DNA from 3 places in the Kitasatospora sp. GAS1066B genome. Region 2 is predicted to be linked to each of the others. Evidence: riboswitches for the same ligand, from Rfam matches in the RefSeq annotation. Region 2 holds a riboswitch; each other region holds the start of a gene.
What was found. A riboswitch is a leader RNA that binds a small molecule or an ion and turns the genes downstream of it on or off. The one in region 2 is predicted to bind thiamine pyrophosphate.
Positions count from the first base shown of each region.

Region 1: it holds a riboswitch for thiamine pyrophosphate, as region 2 does, so the genes downstream of both, thiO (glycine oxidase ThiO) here and thiC (phosphomethylpyrimidine synthase ThiC) in region 2, are expected to answer to the same signal.
Region 3: it holds a riboswitch for thiamine pyrophosphate, as region 2 does, so the genes downstream of both, ABH937_RS17240 (cytosine permease) here and thiC (phosphomethylpyrimidine synthase ThiC) in region 2, are expected to answer to the same signal.

Region 1 covers NZ_JBGCCO010000017.1:67,192-72,506, forward strand. Annotated here, with positions in the region: gene ABH937_RS20210 (polyprenyl synthetase family protein) at 1-876, shown strand, start outside; gene thiE (thiamine phosphate synthase) at 884-1,540, opposite strand; gene ABH937_RS20220 (Rv2175c family DNA-binding protein) at 1,537-1,902, opposite strand; gene ABH937_RS20225 (NAD(P)/FAD-dependent oxidoreductase) at 1,969-3,162, opposite strand; TPP riboswitch at 3,242-3,354, shown strand; gene thiO (glycine oxidase ThiO) at 3,349-4,512, shown strand; gene thiS (sulfur carrier protein ThiS) at 4,509-4,730, shown strand; gene ABH937_RS20240 (thiazole synthase) at 4,738-5,315, shown strand, end outside.
Region 2 covers NZ_JBGCCO010000003.1:76,559-81,873, forward strand. Annotated here, with positions in the region: gene ABH937_RS03735 (hypothetical protein) at 9-1,019, shown strand; gene ABH937_RS03740 (flotillin family protein) at 1,089-2,576, opposite strand; gene ABH937_RS03745 (hypothetical protein) at 2,798-3,004, opposite strand; TPP riboswitch at 3,166-3,311, shown strand; gene thiC (phosphomethylpyrimidine synthase ThiC) at 3,306-5,129, shown strand.
Region 3 covers NZ_JBGCCO010000013.1:183,029-188,343, forward strand. Annotated here, with positions in the region: gene ABH937_RS17235 (trypsin-like peptidase domain-containing protein) at 1-1,545, opposite strand, end outside; TPP riboswitch at 1,778-1,924, shown strand; gene ABH937_RS17240 (cytosine permease) at 1,919-3,289, shown strand; gene ABH937_RS17245 (glycerophosphodiester phosphodiesterase family protein) at 3,387-4,253, shown strand; gene ABH937_RS17250 (ATP-binding protein) at 4,506-5,183, shown strand.

The sequences.
Region 1 (5,315 bases), on a different contig from region 2:
GACAGCGCGGGGATCTTCCGGGCGGCCGCGGCGCTCGAACTGCTGCAGGCCAGCGCGCTGGTGCACGACGACCTGATGGACCGCAGCGACACCCGGCGCGGCCTGCCCTCGATGCACCGGCGCTTCGAGGCGCTGCACCGCGAGCGCGGCTGGCGCGGGGACCGCGAGCAGTACGGGTCGGCCGCCGCGCTGCTGCTCGGCGACCTGCTGCTGATCTGGAGCGACGAGCTGTTCGTGCGCTGCGGCCTGGACCCGGCGACGGTGCTGGGCGCCAAGCCGGCCTTCGACCTGATGCGCACCGAGGTGATGGCCGGGCAGTACCTGGACGTCCTGGAGCCGGTGGCCGGCGACTCGACCGACGAGCGGGCACTGACCCGGGCGACGACGGTGCTGCACTACAAGTCGGCGAAGTACACCATCGAGCGCCCGCTGCAGGTCGGCGCCCGGCTGGCCGGTGCGAGCGAGGAACTGGTCACGGCCTACGGCGAGTTCGGGCTGCCGCTCGGCGAGGCCTTCCAGCTGCGCGACGACCTGCTCGGCGTCTTCGGCGACCCGGCCGTCACCGGCAAGCCGGCCGGCGACGACCTGCGCGAGGGCAAGCGGACCCTGCTGGTCGCCCTCGCGCTGCGGGCGCTGCCCCGGGAGCGGGCCGCCCGGCTGGACGCGCGGCTCGGCGCCACGGACCTGACGGCGCCGGAGATCGCCGAGCTCAGCGCCCTGGTGGCCGAGAGCGGCGCGCCCGCCCAGGTGGAGCAGCGGATCGAGCAGCTGATGGCGCGCTCGCTGGCCGCGCTGGCGGCGGCGCCGCTGAAGGACGAAGCGGCCCGGGAGACGCTGCTCGCGCTCGCCCGGGCCGCCACCGTGCGTCGTTACTGACGGACGCTCAGCTTGCGGCTCGCACTCGCCGTGCGAGTTCGGCTGCCGCCGCGCCCGGGTCCTCGGCGGCCGTGATCGCCCGGACCACCACCACCCGGCGGGCACCCGCCGCCAGCACCTGGTCCAGGTTGCCGAGGTCGATCCCGCCGATCGCGAACCACGGACGGTCCGTCGACTGCTTCGCCGCGTACTCCACCAGGCCCAGGCCCGGCGCGGGCCGGCCCGGCTTGGTCGGGGTCGGCCAGAGCGGCCCGGTGCAGAAGTAGTCCACACCCGGCTCGGCGATCGCGCCCGCCACCTCGGACTCGGCGTGGCAGGAGCGCCCGATCAGCACGTCCGGGCCCAGGATCGCCCGGGCGGCCGGCACCGGCAGGTCGTCCTGCCCCAGGTGCAGCAGCTGCGGGCGCGCGGCGTGCGCAACGTCCGCCCGGTCGTTCACCGCGAAGAGCTTGCCGTGCCGCTCGGCGGCCGCGGCGAAGACCTCCAGGAACTCCAGCTCCTGCTTGGCCTCCAGGCCCTTGTCGCGCAGCTGGACGAGGTCCACGCCGTTCGCCAGCACCGCGTCCAGGAACTGCTCCAGGTCGCCCTGCTCGCGGCGGGCGTCGGTGCACAGGTAGAGCCGGGCGTCGGCGAGCTTCGCCCGCAGGTCGGCGCCGGCCGTCACAGCGACATCGCCTGCGCGCGCCGCTTCACCTCGGTGCCCCGGTTCTCGCGCAGCGCCTGGATCGGGCTGCCCGGCAGCGAGGGGTCCTCGGTGAAGAGCCACTCCAGGATCTCCTCGTCGCTGAACCTCCCGTCCCGCAGCACGGTCAGCGTCCCGGCCAGGTGCTTGACCAGGCCGTCGTCCTCGATGAAGGCCGCCGGGACCTGCAACGAACGATTCGGGCCACGGCGCACCGCGATCAGCTTGCGGTCCTTGACCATCTGGCGGACCTCGGTGACCAGCACGCCCCAGCGCTCCGAGATGTCGGGCAGGTACACCCAGTCCTGGACCAGGTTTTCGATCTTCGATTCGCTCTCACTCACGTCACTCACGGCACCAGCCTGCCACCTCGCACGGCCACCGCGCACCAACGGCCGGTCCGGCGGGCGTCAGCGCAGGGCCGACTTGAGCGGCACGGCGGGGTCGGCGGCCAGCGCGGGATCGAGCGCCTTGCCCTGGTCGATCAGCCGCCGCGCCTGGGCCAGGTCCCGCGGCCGGTCCACGGTCAGCACCGCCACCGGGCGCTCCCCGCGCAGCCAGAGGACGCTCCACTGCGGCTCGGCCGGCGAGCCGCGCCAGAGCAGCCGGTCGCCCGCGCCGTGCCGGCCGGCGTACTGCACCATCCGTCCGAACTGCTCGGACCAGAAGTACGGCACCGGGTCGTACGGGTCCTCGGCCCCCAGCAGCGCAGCGGCCACCGCGCGGCCCGAGTGCAGCGCGTGGTCCCAGTGCTGCACGGTGACCCGCCCGCCGTACCGGGCCGACGGGTAGCCGGCGCAGTCACCGGCCGCCCAGACGCCGGGCAGCGAGGTGCGCAGCCGCTCGTCGACGCGGATCGCCCCGGCCCCGTCCAGCTCGACACCGGTGCCGGCCAGCCAGCCGGTGTCCGGGCGGGCGCCGACCCCGACCACCACCTCGTCGGCCGGCACCGACTCGCCGCCGGCCAGGTGCACCGCGCCCGGCTCGATCCGGTCCACCCGGGCGCCTAGGCGCAGCTCGACCCCGGCCTCGGCGTACCAGGCGCGCATCGGCGCGGTCAGCTCGACGGGCAGCGCGCCCGGCAGCGGCGCGTCGGCCGCCTCCAGGACGGTGACCCGGCAGCCGAGCAGGCGGGCGGCGGTGGCGGTCTCGGCGCCGATCCAGCCGGCCCCCACCAGCACCAGGTGGGCCTGCGGGCGCAGGACCGCACGCAGTGCGAGCGAGTCGTCGATGGTCCGCAGCACCCGGGCCGCGCCGTCCCCGGGCAGCCGGATCGGGGCCGCGCCGGTGGCGATCACCAGCCGGTCGTACGGCAGGTCGCCGGCCTCGGTGTGCAGCGTGCCCGGGGTCAGGCCGGTGGCCCGGCGGCCGGTCAGCAGCCGGACGTCGAGCGCCTCCCAGTCCAGGTCGAAGGCGGTCCGGTCGGCCTTGGCGAGCAGCACGTCCTTGGAGAGCGGCGGCCGGTCGTAGGGGCGGTGCGGCTCCGCGCCGACCAAGCTCAGCGGCCCCCGCCAGCCCCCCTCCCGCAAGGCCACCACGCACTGCGCGCCCGCCAGGCCCGCGCCGACCACGACCACCCGATCCGTGCTCCTCAGCTCTGCCATCCGGCCACCTTAGACCGGCCCCCGGCGTCCCATGGGGCGATCGCCGCATTCAGCCGCCGGTCACCCGGCGTTATGGTGGGGGCGTCCTCACGGGAGCCCGGCGCACCGGGCTGAGAGGCGGGCTGCGGCGGCCCGCGACCGTCCGAACCTGATCCGGGTCATTCCGGCGAAGGGAGAACCGGTCCTTTGTCACGCATCAAGGACGGCACGACGACCGACGTGCTGGTGATCGGCGGCGGCATCATCGGCCTCGCCGTCGCCTGGCGCACCGCGCAGCGCGGGCTGCGGGTGGCGGTGGTGGACCCGGACCCGGGCGGCGGCGCGGCGCGGGTGGCCGCGGGCATGCTGGCCCCGGTCACCGAGCTGCAGTACGGCGAGGAGCCGCTGCTGCGCCTGGGCATGGCGTCCAACGAGCGGTACGGCGCCTTCACCGCCGAACTCTCCCAGGCGACCGGCCTGGACACCGGCTACCGCGGCACCGGCACCCTCGCGGTCGCGCTGGACGCCGACGACAAGGCCGAGCTGAGCGAGCTGCACGCGTTCCACCAGCGCCTGGGCCTGACGTCCGACTGGTTGACCGGCCGCGAGGCCCGCCGGCTGGAGCCGATGCTGGCCCCGGGGGTGCGCGGCGGCCTGCTGGTCGGCGGCGACCACCAGGTGGATCCGCGGCGGCTGTCCGTCGCCCTCGTGCGCGCCTGCGAGCTGGGCGGCGTGTGGCTGCACCGGGCCGAGGCCGTCGAGCTGCTGGTCGAGGGCGATCGCGCGATCGGTGCCCGGCTGAGCACCGGCGAACGGCTGCTCGCCGACCAGGTCGTGCTGGCGGCCGGCGCGCACAGCCACCAGCTGCCCGGGCTGCCGTCCGGGGTGCTACCCGCGATCCGGCCGATCAAGGGCCAGATCCTGCGGCTGCGGATCCCGCCGGCCTACGCGCCGTTCCTCTCCCGCAACGTGCGCGCGGTGGTCCGCGGCGGCCACCTCTACCTGGTGCCGCGCGCGGACGGCGAGCTGGTGATCGGAGCGACCACCGAGGAGCAGGGCTACGACACCGTGGTCACCGCGGGCGGCGTCTACGAGCTGCTGCGCGACGCGCACGAGCTGGTCCCCGGGATCACCGAGCTGCCGCTGGTGGAGACCAGCGCCGGACTGCGCCCCGGCTCCCCCGACAACGCCCCGCTGCTCGGCCCCACCGCACTGCCCGGCCTGGTGGCCGCCACCGGCCACTACCGCAACGGCGTGCTGCTCACGGCGGTCACCGGTGACCTGCTGGCCGAGTACCTGACCACCGGCAGCGTGCCGGAGCTCGCCGCCCCGTTCTCCCCCGACCGCTTCGCCGCCAGGAGCCTGACATGAGCGCGATTCCCCAGACCGTCCCCCTGACCGTCAACGGCGCACCACGCCAGGTGCCGGCGTCGGCCACCCTCGCCGAGCTGGTCGCCGAGCTGTCCAAGGCACCCTCCGGCGTGGCGGCGGCGGTCAACGAGACCGTGGTGCCGCGGGGCGCGTGGACCGGTACCCGGCTCGCGCCCGGTGACCGGGTGGAGATCCTCACCGCCGTGCAGGGAGGCTGACGCTCCGATGGCTGACACTCGCCTGGTCGACGAAAAAGACGGTCTGACGATCGCCGACACCACCTTCACCTCCCGGCTGATCATGGGCACCGGCGGCGCCCCGAGCCTGGAGATCCTGGAACAGGCGCTGCGGATCTCGGGCACCGAGCTGACCACGGTGGCGATGCGCCGGGTCAAGGCGGACACCCAGGGCTCGGTGCTCGACGTGCTGGTCCGCAACGGCATCCGGATCCTGCCCAACACGGCCGGCTGCTTCACGGCGGGCGAGGCCGTGCTGACCGCGCGGCTGGCCCGCGAGGCGCTCGGCACGAGCTGGGTGAAGCTGGAGGTGATCGCCGACGAGCGGACCCTGCTGCCCGACCCGATCGAACTGCTGGACGCCGCCGAGACCCTGGTCGACGACGGCTTCACGGTGCTCCCCTACACCAACGACGACCCGGTGCTGGCCCGCAAGCTGGAGGACGTGGGCTGCGCGGCGATCATGCCGCTGGGCTCGCCGATCGGCTCCGGACTCGGCATCCGCAATCCGCACAACTTCCAGCTGATCGTGGAGAGCGCGGGCGTCCCGGTGATCCTGGACGCCGG
Region 2 (5,315 bases):
GAGAGAGCATGCGCGGCAAGGGCATCAACTACGACACCGGCTTCGCTCCGGGCGGCGGGCTCTCCCGGGAGGAGTTCGACCCGGCCGTGGTGCGCGAGGAACTGCGGGTGATCGCCGAGGAGTTGCACTGCACCGCAGTGCGGATCAGCGGCGCCCATCCCGAACGGATGGAACTGGCGGCCGAGTTCGCCGCCGGGTACGGCCTGGAGGTGTGGTTCGCGCCGTTCCCCTGCGACCTGGCGGCCGAGGAGCTGCTGCCGTACTTCGCGGACAGCGCCCGCCGGGCCGAGCACATCCGGTCGCTGGGCGCCGAGGTGGTGCTGGTGCTGGGCTGCGAACTCTCGCTGTTCGCCGCCGGGTTCCTGCCCGGCGGCGAGTTCGGCGCCCGGCTGGCCGCGCTCGGCAGCACCGATCCGGCGGTGCGCGCGAGCCTCGGGAACGTGGGGTCCGAGCTCAACGCCTTCCTGGCCCGGGCCGCCGGGGTGGCCCGCGAGCACTTCCACGGACGGCTGAGCTACGCCTCGGGCGTCTGGGAGCGGATCGACTGGACCCCCTTCGACCTGGTCGGCGTGGACGCCTACCGGGACGCGGACAACGCCGGACGGTACCGGGAGCAGCTGCGGCACGAGTTCCGGCACGGAAAGCCGGTGGTGGTCACCGAGTTCGGCTGCTGCGCCTACCAGGGCGCCGGCGACCGGGGCGCCATGGGCTGGGCGATCACCGAGGACGACGCCGAGCAGCCCTACGTCACCGAGGAGTTGGTCCGGGACGAGGAGGAGCAGGTGCGCTACCTCCGGGAGCTGCTGGCGGTCTTCGAGGAGGAGGGCGTGGACAGCGCCTTCTGGTTCACCTTCGCCCACTACCGGGCGCCGCACCGCGAGGAGCCCCGCCACGACCTGGACCTCGGGTCCTACGGCGTGGTCGCGCTGCTGCCGCCCGAGGCGCCGCAGGCCCGGCCGGGGCTGGGCTGGCGGCCGAAGCGGGTCTTCGCGGCGCTGGCCGAGGCGTACCGGGTCTGAGCCGTCCGGCTCGGACCCGGCAGTGGCCCGCTCCGCCGGGGGCGGAGCGGGCCACTGCTCGGTTCCTGGTTACGCGCCCGGGTCGGCCTGGACCGGGATCGGGTGCGTGGTGGTGCCGGCGGCCGGCCTGGCCGGCCGGTCGGCCTCCTGCCCCGCCTCGGTGGCCGGGTTCATCGAGCCGAGCAGCTGGCGCGCCAGCCCGAGGCCGGTGCCGCCCATGGTGAGCGCCTTGGCGAACATCTCGCCCATTCCCTCGGCGCCGTTGAGCAGCACCATGTGCTCGACGTTGCCGAAGGCCTCGGCGCCCGCCCGGACGATTTCCGGCCAGTTCTCCGCCAACTGCTGAGCGACCACGGCCTCCTGGTTCTCGGCCAGCGCGGCCGCCCGGGCCTTGATCGCCTCGGCCTCGGCCAGACCCAGCGCGCGGGCCGCCTCGGCCGTCGCCAGACCCTTGGCCTCGGCCGCCGCCGCCTCGGCCTGACCGGTTGCCTTGGTGGCCTCGGCGGAGGCGAGCCCCCGGGCCTTGGTCGCCTCGGCCTCGGCCTGCGCGGCGATCTTCACCCGGTTCGCCTCGGCCGCGGCCTTCAGCTCGGTCTCCCGGGCCTGCGCCTCGGCCGCCGAGATCCGCGCGTCGCGGTCGGCCTCGGCCTTGGTGCGGGTCTCGTAGGCGCGGGCGTCGGCCGGCTTGCGCACCTCGGCCTGCAACTGCTGCTCCTTGCGGTGACCCTCCAACTCGGCGACCTTGGTCTCCTGGACCACGACCTCCTGCCGGGAGGCGGCCTGGGCCAGCGGCCCGGCCTGCAGCGCCCGGGCCGCCGCGGTATCCATCTCCGCCTGGTAACCAGCCTGCTGGATCCCCGAGTTGCGGGTCGCCTCGGCCTTGCGGGCGAAAGCCTCCTGCTCCGCCTCGGTGGCCTCGCGGTCGGCCGCCGCGGCGGCGATGCGGGCATCGCGCTGGACGGCGGCGGCGTGCGGGGCGGCCAGGTTCTTGATGTAGCCGGTGGGGTCCAGGATCTCCTGGATCTGCAACGAGTCGATGATCAGACCGAGCTTCTCCATCTCGGTGCCCGAGGCGGCCCGGGTCTCACCGGTCAGCCGCTCGCGGTCCCGGATCATCTCCTCGACGGTCAGCCCGCCGACGATGGAGCGCAGGTGTCCGGCGAAGACGTTGTGGACCCGCTGGCCCATCATCTTCTGCTGGTCCAGGAAGCGTCGTGCGGCGTTGGCGATCGACACCGTGTCGTCGCCGACCTTGAAGATCACCACACCCTTGACCTGGACCGGAATCCCCTGGCTGGTCACGCACTCGACGTCCAGGTCGGCCTCGTTGAGGTCGAGCGAGAGCTTGCGGACCACCTGGATGCCGGGCGTGACGAGCGTCCCCCGCCCGGTCACCACCCGGAATCCGAGCCCGTCGGCGAGCCCCTCGGTGCGGTGCCTGGAACCGGAGATGATCAGTGCCTCATTCGGCTCGGCGACCCGCCAGCACAGCTTGAAGAGCACGATCAGGACCACGATGGCCGCGGCGACGATCCCCGCGATGGTGCCGATCAACATCGGCCGTATCCCCCTTCAGAGCACACCGCTCCGTGGCTGCGCTCGGTTGTGCAGGATTGCGCGGAACGCGGTGGCGAGTCGAGATTGTGCGCCTGTTTCGATCACATGGGAAGTCTGACGCGGCGTGTCCGACACACCTGTCACAGGTCGTCACCCGGCGTGGCCGGCGGCGGCCGGAAAGCGACGCAGTGTGGCGCCCGACCTCCCGTGGTCGCCGCGGTTCAGGACAGGGCGGGGGCCACGTAGACCGTGCGCGGTGGCTGGTACTCGACCACCACGACCTGGGTGCCGACCGGCAACGGCTCACCCGGCAGCGCGAGGTAGGCGAGGAAGGCTTCGCTGCCCTGACGCTCCGGCACCAGCAGCATCACCTCACCGACCAGCCCCGTTCCCACCTTGCCGGTCACCCGTCCCGTGTAGCCGATCATCCGACCGCTCCCCCCGTTGCGTTCCCGTGGTCCTGCCGATCTCCCAGTCTGGCGCACCGTCCGATCGGCGCCCCTGCCGGGCCGCTCCGCGTTGTACGACCCCCTACTGGACCACCGCCCGAGGCTCCGGCTACCGTTGGCACATCTTTGGGCAGGCAAGTCCGCCTGCCAACGGGAGCTCGGAGCACCGGGCTGAGAGGGCGCTGAAGGGCCCGTGGCCGTCACCTGGCCATGGACCGACCGCTGCGTCGACCGCAGGAACCTGGACCGGGTAATGCCGGCGTAGGGAGTAGAAGGTCTGATGACCGTTTTTGATGACGCACGTCCGGATGCGGAAACCGCCGGCACCACGGTGACCAGCGCGTCCACCGGCTACCCGACACCGGCCTGGCACAAGGCCTACCGCGAGGGCAGCCGCCCCGACCTGCGGGTCCCCTACCGCGAGGTCCAGCTCACCAACGGCCGCACCGTCCCGCTGTACGACACCTCGGGGCCGTACACCGACGCCGCCTACGAGGCCGACGTGCGCCGCGGCCTGCCCCCGCTGCGCGACCCGTGGATCCGCCAGCGCGGCGACGTCGAGGAGTACGACGGCCGCGAGGCCCGCCCCGAGGACGACGGGATCAAGCACACCGCGCCGCGCGGCGGGAACCTGCGCAACCTGGACGCCGTCTTCCCCGGGCGCCCGCGCCGACCGCTGCGCGCCCGCGACGGCGTGGCCGTCACCCAACTCGCCTACGCCAAGCGGGGGATCATCACCCCCGAGATGGAGTTCATCGCGCTGCGCGAGGGGCTGGAGGCCGAGTTCGTGCGCGCCGAGGTGGCGCGTGGCCGGGCCGTCATCCCGCTGAACGTGAACCACCCCGAGGTCGAGCCGGCCATCATCGGCACCAACTTCCTGGTGAAGATCAACGCCAACATCGGCAACAGCGCGGTCACTTCCTCCATCGAGGAGGAGGTGGAGAAGATGACCTGGGCCACCCGCTGGGGCGCCGACACCGTGATGGACCTCTCCACCGGCCGCAACATCCACACCACCCGCGAGTGGATCCTGCGCAACTCCCCCGTGCCGATCGGCACCGTGCCGCTCTACCAGGCACTGGAGAAGGTCGACGGCAAGGCCGAGGAGCTGAGCTGGGAGGTCTACCGCGACACCATCATCGAGCAGTGCGAGCAGGGCGTCGACTACATGACGGTGCACGCCGGCGTGCTGCTGCGGTACGTCCCGCTGACGGCCCGTCGCAAGACCGGCATCGTCTCGCGCGGCGGCTCGATCATGGCCGCCTGGTGCCTGGCGCACCATCAGGAGAACTTCCTCTACACCAACTTCGAGGAACTCTGCGACATCCTGCGCGCCTACGACGTCACCTTCTCGCTCGGTGACGGCCTGCGCCCCGGCTCGATCGCGGACGCCAACGACGAGGCGCAGTTCGCCGAACTGCGGACCCTGGGCGAGCTCGGCCGGATCGCGCGCGAGCGCGACGTGCAGGTGATGATCGAGGGCCCGGGCCACGTCCCGATGCACAAGATCAAGGAGAACATGGACCTCCAGCAGGAGATCTGCGACGAGGCCCCGTTCTACACGCTCGGCCCGCTCACCACCGACGTGGCGCCCGGCTACGACCACATCACCTCGGGCATCGGCGCCGCGATGATCGCCTGGTGGGGCACCGCGATGCTCTGCTACGTCACGCCCAAGGAGCACCTGGGCCTGCCCAACCGCGACGACGTGAAGACCGGCGTGATCACCTACAAGATCGCCGCCCACGCCGCCGACCTCGCCAAGGGCCACCCCGGCGCCCAGCAGTGGGACGACGCCCTTTCGGACGCCCGCTTCGAGTTCCGCTGGGAGGACCAGTTCAACCTGGCCCTGGACCCCGAGACGGCCCGTGCCTTCCACGACGAGACGCTGCCGGCCGAGCCCGCGAAGACGGCGCACTTCTGCTCGATGTGCGGGCCGAAGTTCTGCAGCATGAAGATCAGCCAGAAGATCCGAGCCGAGCACGGCGAAGGTTCGACCGCCGTGAACACCGAGTTCGACGCCGAGGCGCTGGCCGGCATGGCCGAGAAGTCGGCCGAGTTCGCGGCCCAGGGCAACCGGGTGTACCTCCCGCTGGCGGACTGATCCGGGAGCCACAGCAGGCGCTGTACTGGGAGGTCGGAGGGGAGCTCCCAGTACAGCGCCGTGTCATATGCCGGGCCGGTGGGCGGTGGCGATTGCCCCGATCCGGTCGGATGCGCCCAGACGGGGAACAGGCGCATCGTTTCTGCGGCCTCTTCGTTTCCCGGAATATGAGCGCTCTAAGGAACC
Region 3 (5,315 bases), on a different contig from region 2:
GGTGCCCTGGACCGGGGAGGTCATGATCTGCGCGCCGTCGCCGCTGTAGTCGTCGTTGCGCAGCACGCCGAGGGTCGCGTAGACCGGGGTGCCGGTGGTGATCAGCATCTGGGCCACCCGCTTGGCCTGGTTGATCGGGATCGCGAAGCCCAGTCCGATGCTGCCGGCCTGACCGCTGCCGCTGGAGTTGGACTGGATCGCCGAGTCGATCCCGACCACCTGGCCGCTCGCGTTGAGCAGCGGGCCGCCGGAGTTGCCCGGGTTGATCGAGGCGTCGGTCTGCAGCGCGTTCATGTAGGAGGTCTGGGTGCTGGCCTGGTCGCCGGAGGCGACCGGGCGGTTCTTGGCGCTGATGATGCCGGAGGTGACGGTGCTCTCCAGGTCGTACGGCGCGCCGATGGCGATCGCCGCGTCGCCGACCGCGACCTTGTCGGAGTCGCCCAGCGGGAGCGGGGTCAGCTTCTCGCTCGGCTGGGCGTCCAGCTTGATCACCGCGAGGTCGTAGCCCGAGGCCTTGCCGACCACCGAGGCCGGGTAGCTGTTGCCGTCCGAGAACTTGACGGTCAGCTTGCCACCGTTGGCCGCCGGGGCGACCACGTGGTTGTTGGTCAGGATGTGGCCCTGGGTGTCGAAGATGAACCCGGTGCCGGTACCGGACTCGGTGCTGCCCTCGGCCTTGATGGTGACGGTGCTCGGCAGCGCCGCGTTCGCGATGCCGGCCACCGAGTCGGGGGCCCGGTTGATCGCGGCGGTGTTGTCGGCGGTGGTGGTCGTGGTGCTGTTGCGGCTGTTGCCGCTGGTGACGGCCGAACCCGAGTTGCCGCCCTTGAGCGCGGCACCGGTCACGCCGCCCGCGATGCCCGCCACCAGGGCGACGGCGGCGATCAGCGCGACCAGGCTGCCCTTGCCCTTCTTGCGCGGCGCGGGCGCCGGCGCGAAGCCGCCGGGGTACTCGCCGGGGTAGCCGGGGCCACCCGGGTAGCCGGCACCGCCCGAGTAGTCCTGACCTGCGGTGTAGTCCGGACCTGCGGGGTAGCCCTGCTGGGGGGCCGACCAGCTGTCGCCGTGCGGGGTGCCGGTACCGAACGGGTGCGGCTCGCCCTGCGGGGCGGCGGCCGGCCCGCCGGGGGTGATCGGCGCTGCGCCCGCCACGGGAGCGGTGAGGGGGGCGACGGGCGGGGCGGCCGGGGCCGCGTACGGGTTGCGGGGCGGCTCGACCGCGGGGGTCGAGAGCACCGGCGGCGGCGCGTCCAGGTAGGACGGGGCCGGCGGCGCGTCGATGACGGTGGGCTCGGCGGCGGGTGCGGCCGCGGGGGCCTCCTCCGGCGCGGGCACCTTGTGCAGCGCCAGGGTCGGCTGGGCCGGCGCCACCGGCTGGCGGCCCGCGGGCTCGCTCGCGCTGTCGCTCACCACGGGAAGCTGCGCCGTCGGCTCGCTCGCTGTCGGAGTGTCACCGACCGTCGAAGTCCCCCCCGGCTCGCCGTGCCCGGTGGAGAGCTGCTCCCCCTGCGGACCGGTGGAACCACTCTCGTGCTCGGTGCTCACGGACGACCTCCATAGCTGACAGGGACGTTGGCCCCTAGTTTTTCCTATGCCCGATCTGGTTGCCGTAAGGGGCCGCCTGAAGAACTGGTAAGAATCCTTAGACAGACCGAACAGCCCCCGTTCGCCCTACTCGCGACACCCGGACGGCCTCCCCGACGGCGTCCCGCGATCCGGACGGTGCGCTGTCCCGCCTTGGCGTGAGCCGAGCCCCGGGCTACCCTGTCGCTTCTTAACATCGACACGCGGGAGCTTGGACCCACCAGGCTGAGAGTGCGCTGGTCGACCGTACGCCATGGCGATGACGCCGGTGCGGCCGAGGGAGCGCAGACCGCCGGAACCTGTCCGGGTAATGCCGGCGTAGGGAGTCTGTGCCATGACGGCTGATTCGCCTTCCCCTGCTTCGACCGCTCTGCTCGATCGGCCCGCGGACGGCGGCCGCGCCGAGGCGCCGCTGGTGCTGGACACCGCGCCGCCGCGCACCCTCGGCTTCAAGGACCAGTTCGCGCTCTGGGCGAACCTGGGGATCAGCCTGATCGGGTTCACCAGCGCCGCCACGGTGCTCGGGCAGCCCGGCAGCGAGCTCTCGTTCACCGCGGCGATGACCGCGATCGTGGCCGGCACCGTGATCGGCACCGCGATGCTGAGCGTGGCCTCGCTGATCGGCGCTCGGACCGGCGCACCGGCCATGGCCGTGCTGCGCGGGCTCTTCGGCACCCGGCTGTCGTACCTGCCGACCGTGCTGAACATCCTGCAGTGCGTGGGCTGGGGCGTCTACGAGCTGATCGTGATCTCCAGCGGCGCCCAGACGGTGGCCGGCACCCAGGGCTGGCGCTGGCTCTTCGTGGTGCTGGCCGGGGCGCTGACCACCGTGCTGACCATCTGGCCGCTCGGCTCGATCACCGCGCTGCGCAAGTACGTGGCGATCGCGGTGGGCGTCGCGATGGTCTACTTCACCGTGCAGTTGGGCCGGCAGGGCTGGCCGAACCCGGGGGCCGGCAACTGGACCGGCTTCCTCAGTGCGACCGACGCGATCATCGCGGTCTCGATCTCGTTCGTGCCGCTGGCCGCCGACTACACCCGGCACTCGCGCACCGGGCGCGCCGCCTTCCTGGGGACCTTCTCGGGCTACACCATCGCCCAGGTCTGGTGCTACGCGCTCGGCCTGATCGCGCTGCTCCAGTCGCACGGCAACGCCGACAACCTGCTGAACTCCTTCACCGGGGTGACGGCCGGCTGGGCCTTCCTGCTGGTCCTGGTGCTGCGCGAGGCGGACCAGTCGTTCGCCAACGTCTACTCGACCGCGATGTCGGTGCACAACCTGTTCCCGCGGGTCGACCGGCGGCTGCTGACCGGCGGGCTCGGCGTGCTGGTGACGGTGCTGGCGCTGCAGATCACCTCGTACACCAACGCGTACTACGCCTTCCTCGGGCTGATCGGCTCGGTCTTCGTGCCGCTGCTGGCGGTGCTGGCCGCCGACTACTTCCTCGGGCGCGGACGGCACGGCTGGGACCTCTCCCAGCAGGCGCCGGCCCGGCCGCTGATGCTGCTGCCCTGGGCGCTGGGCTTCTGCACCTACCAGTTCCTGGCCCCGACCCAGAACGCGGGGAAGTGGACGCACTTCTGGACGGACCTGCAGGGCTGGCTGCACTTCACCCCGCAGGAGTGGACCTCGGCCTCGCTCTTCTCCTTCCTGGTGGCCGGGCTGGCGACGCTGGGCCTGACCCGGCTGAGCCGTGCCGCCTGACCGGGTCGAGCCGTGCCGCCCGACCCGGCTGACCTGCGGAACCCGGTGTTCGGGCGGTCGTCGCGTCCGCGTCACCGGCTCGTTCTAGGGTGAGCCTGTGACGACTCCCGATCTCTGGACCGCCGACCCCGCCCACACCGCGCCGGCGGTCCAGGTGGTCGCCCACCGCGGCTCCTCCGCCGCACTGCCCGAGCACACCCTGGCGGCGTACCGGCGGGCGCTGGCCGAGGGGGCCGACGCGGTCGAGTGCGACGTGCGGCTGACCCGGGACCGGCAGCTGGTCTGCGTGCACGACCGGACCATCGCGCGGGTCTCGGACGGCGGCAGCAAGGTGGTCTCCACCCGCACTCTGGCGCAGCTCCAGGCGTACGACTTCGGCTCCTGGAAGCCGGACGCCGACGCGACGGCGGACGGGAGCGCGAGCGGCGCGGCGGCGGACCCCGAGCGGCGGTCGGTGCTGACCCTGGAGAGCCTGCTCGAGCTGGTCGCCGACTGCGGCCGGCGGGTGGACCTGGCGATCGAGACCAAGCACCCGGTGCGCTACCGGGGCGCGGTGGAGGCCGAGCTGGTGCGGATGCTGCGCCGGTTCGGGATCAGCGGGGCGATGGGCGGCGAGGGCGACCCCGACCGGCCGCACGCGCGGCTGATGAGCTTCTCCGGACTGGCGCTCGGGCGGCTGCGGACGGCTGCGCCGGAGTTCCCCCGGGTGTACCTCTTCGAGCACCCGGCGCTGCTGCGGGCGTGGCCGGGCGCGGGCCTGCCGGCCGGCGCGGTGATCGCCGGCCCCGGCATCGAACTGGTCCGCCGCAGGCCGGAACTGGTCACCAGGCTGCGCGCCGCCGGGCACCGGGTGCACGTCTGGACGGTGGACCGCCCCGAGGACGTCGCGCTCTGCCTGGAGCTCGGAGTGTCGGCGATCATCACCAACCGGCCCCGGGACGTGCTGAGCCAGCTGGGCCGCTGACCGCCCGCGCGGGGTGGCCGAGTTGGCGTACGCGGGCGCGAAACCGGGTGACGTGGTGGGCCCCGGCGGACGGAATCCACTCCCTCGATTGACGCAGCGTAAGCAGTTAATCACCTTTTGCGCACAGCGCGTTGCGGCACCATCGGCGACTTCACAATTGACGGACCACGAGCGAGTCAACCCGTTTCCGGCGCATTACCTCGGGGCATCCATCCCTCGGCAAACGCTGAAGGAGGTCCGGGGGTGGCGTTGATGGTGGCGCGTGAAGTGCCGACTTCATCGACCATGGCGGTGCCGCACGGCCCAGCCAGTGTGGGGGCCGCACGGCGCCGGCTGCGGCGTGATCTGGGTGCGCGCGAGGTGCCCGATACGGTCATCGATGACGCGGTTCTGATCCTTTCCGAACTGCTCAGCAATTCCTGCCGCTATGCGCGGCCGCTCGCGCCTTTGCTGGAACTCGCCGGGGGGGCGACCGAGGAATTCCCGCTGCATCCCACCGATTCGGCGAAGCCGGCGGACCGGACGGACTCCACCGCCGGGACGGCCGACGTCGAGGTGGAGATCGAGGTCGACATCGCGGTCGAGGAAGCCGCCGCGCTCGACGCGCTGCTGGTCGGCGCCGGTGCCCACCGGCGCCAGGCCCCGGCGCACGAGGTGCGCGAGGCGGCCGGACCGGCCGAGCAGCCCGGCGGGGTGCTGGTGCGCTGGCACGTGCACGGCGACGGCCTGCTGACCCTGGAGGTCACGGACGGCGGCGCCAGCACCAGGCCGCTGCCGGCCAGCCCCTCGCTCACCGCCAAGGGCGGGCGCGGCCTGAGCATCGTCGGGCAGCTGGCCGTGGAGTGGGGCGTGCGGGACGCGCCGGGCGAGGTGACGGTCTGGGCCGCGCTGGCGGCCTGGGACGACGAGCCGGCCCGCCGTTCGGCCTGACACCCGGGGCGGAACCCGCCGGGCAGGCTCGTCACGCGCTGCCTGTCCGTGCTCCGTGCTCCGCGCGCGAGCGCACGCGCGCCTGCCGTCACCGGCCCGGCGCCGCGGCGGGCCGGGCCGGAAATCTCAGTA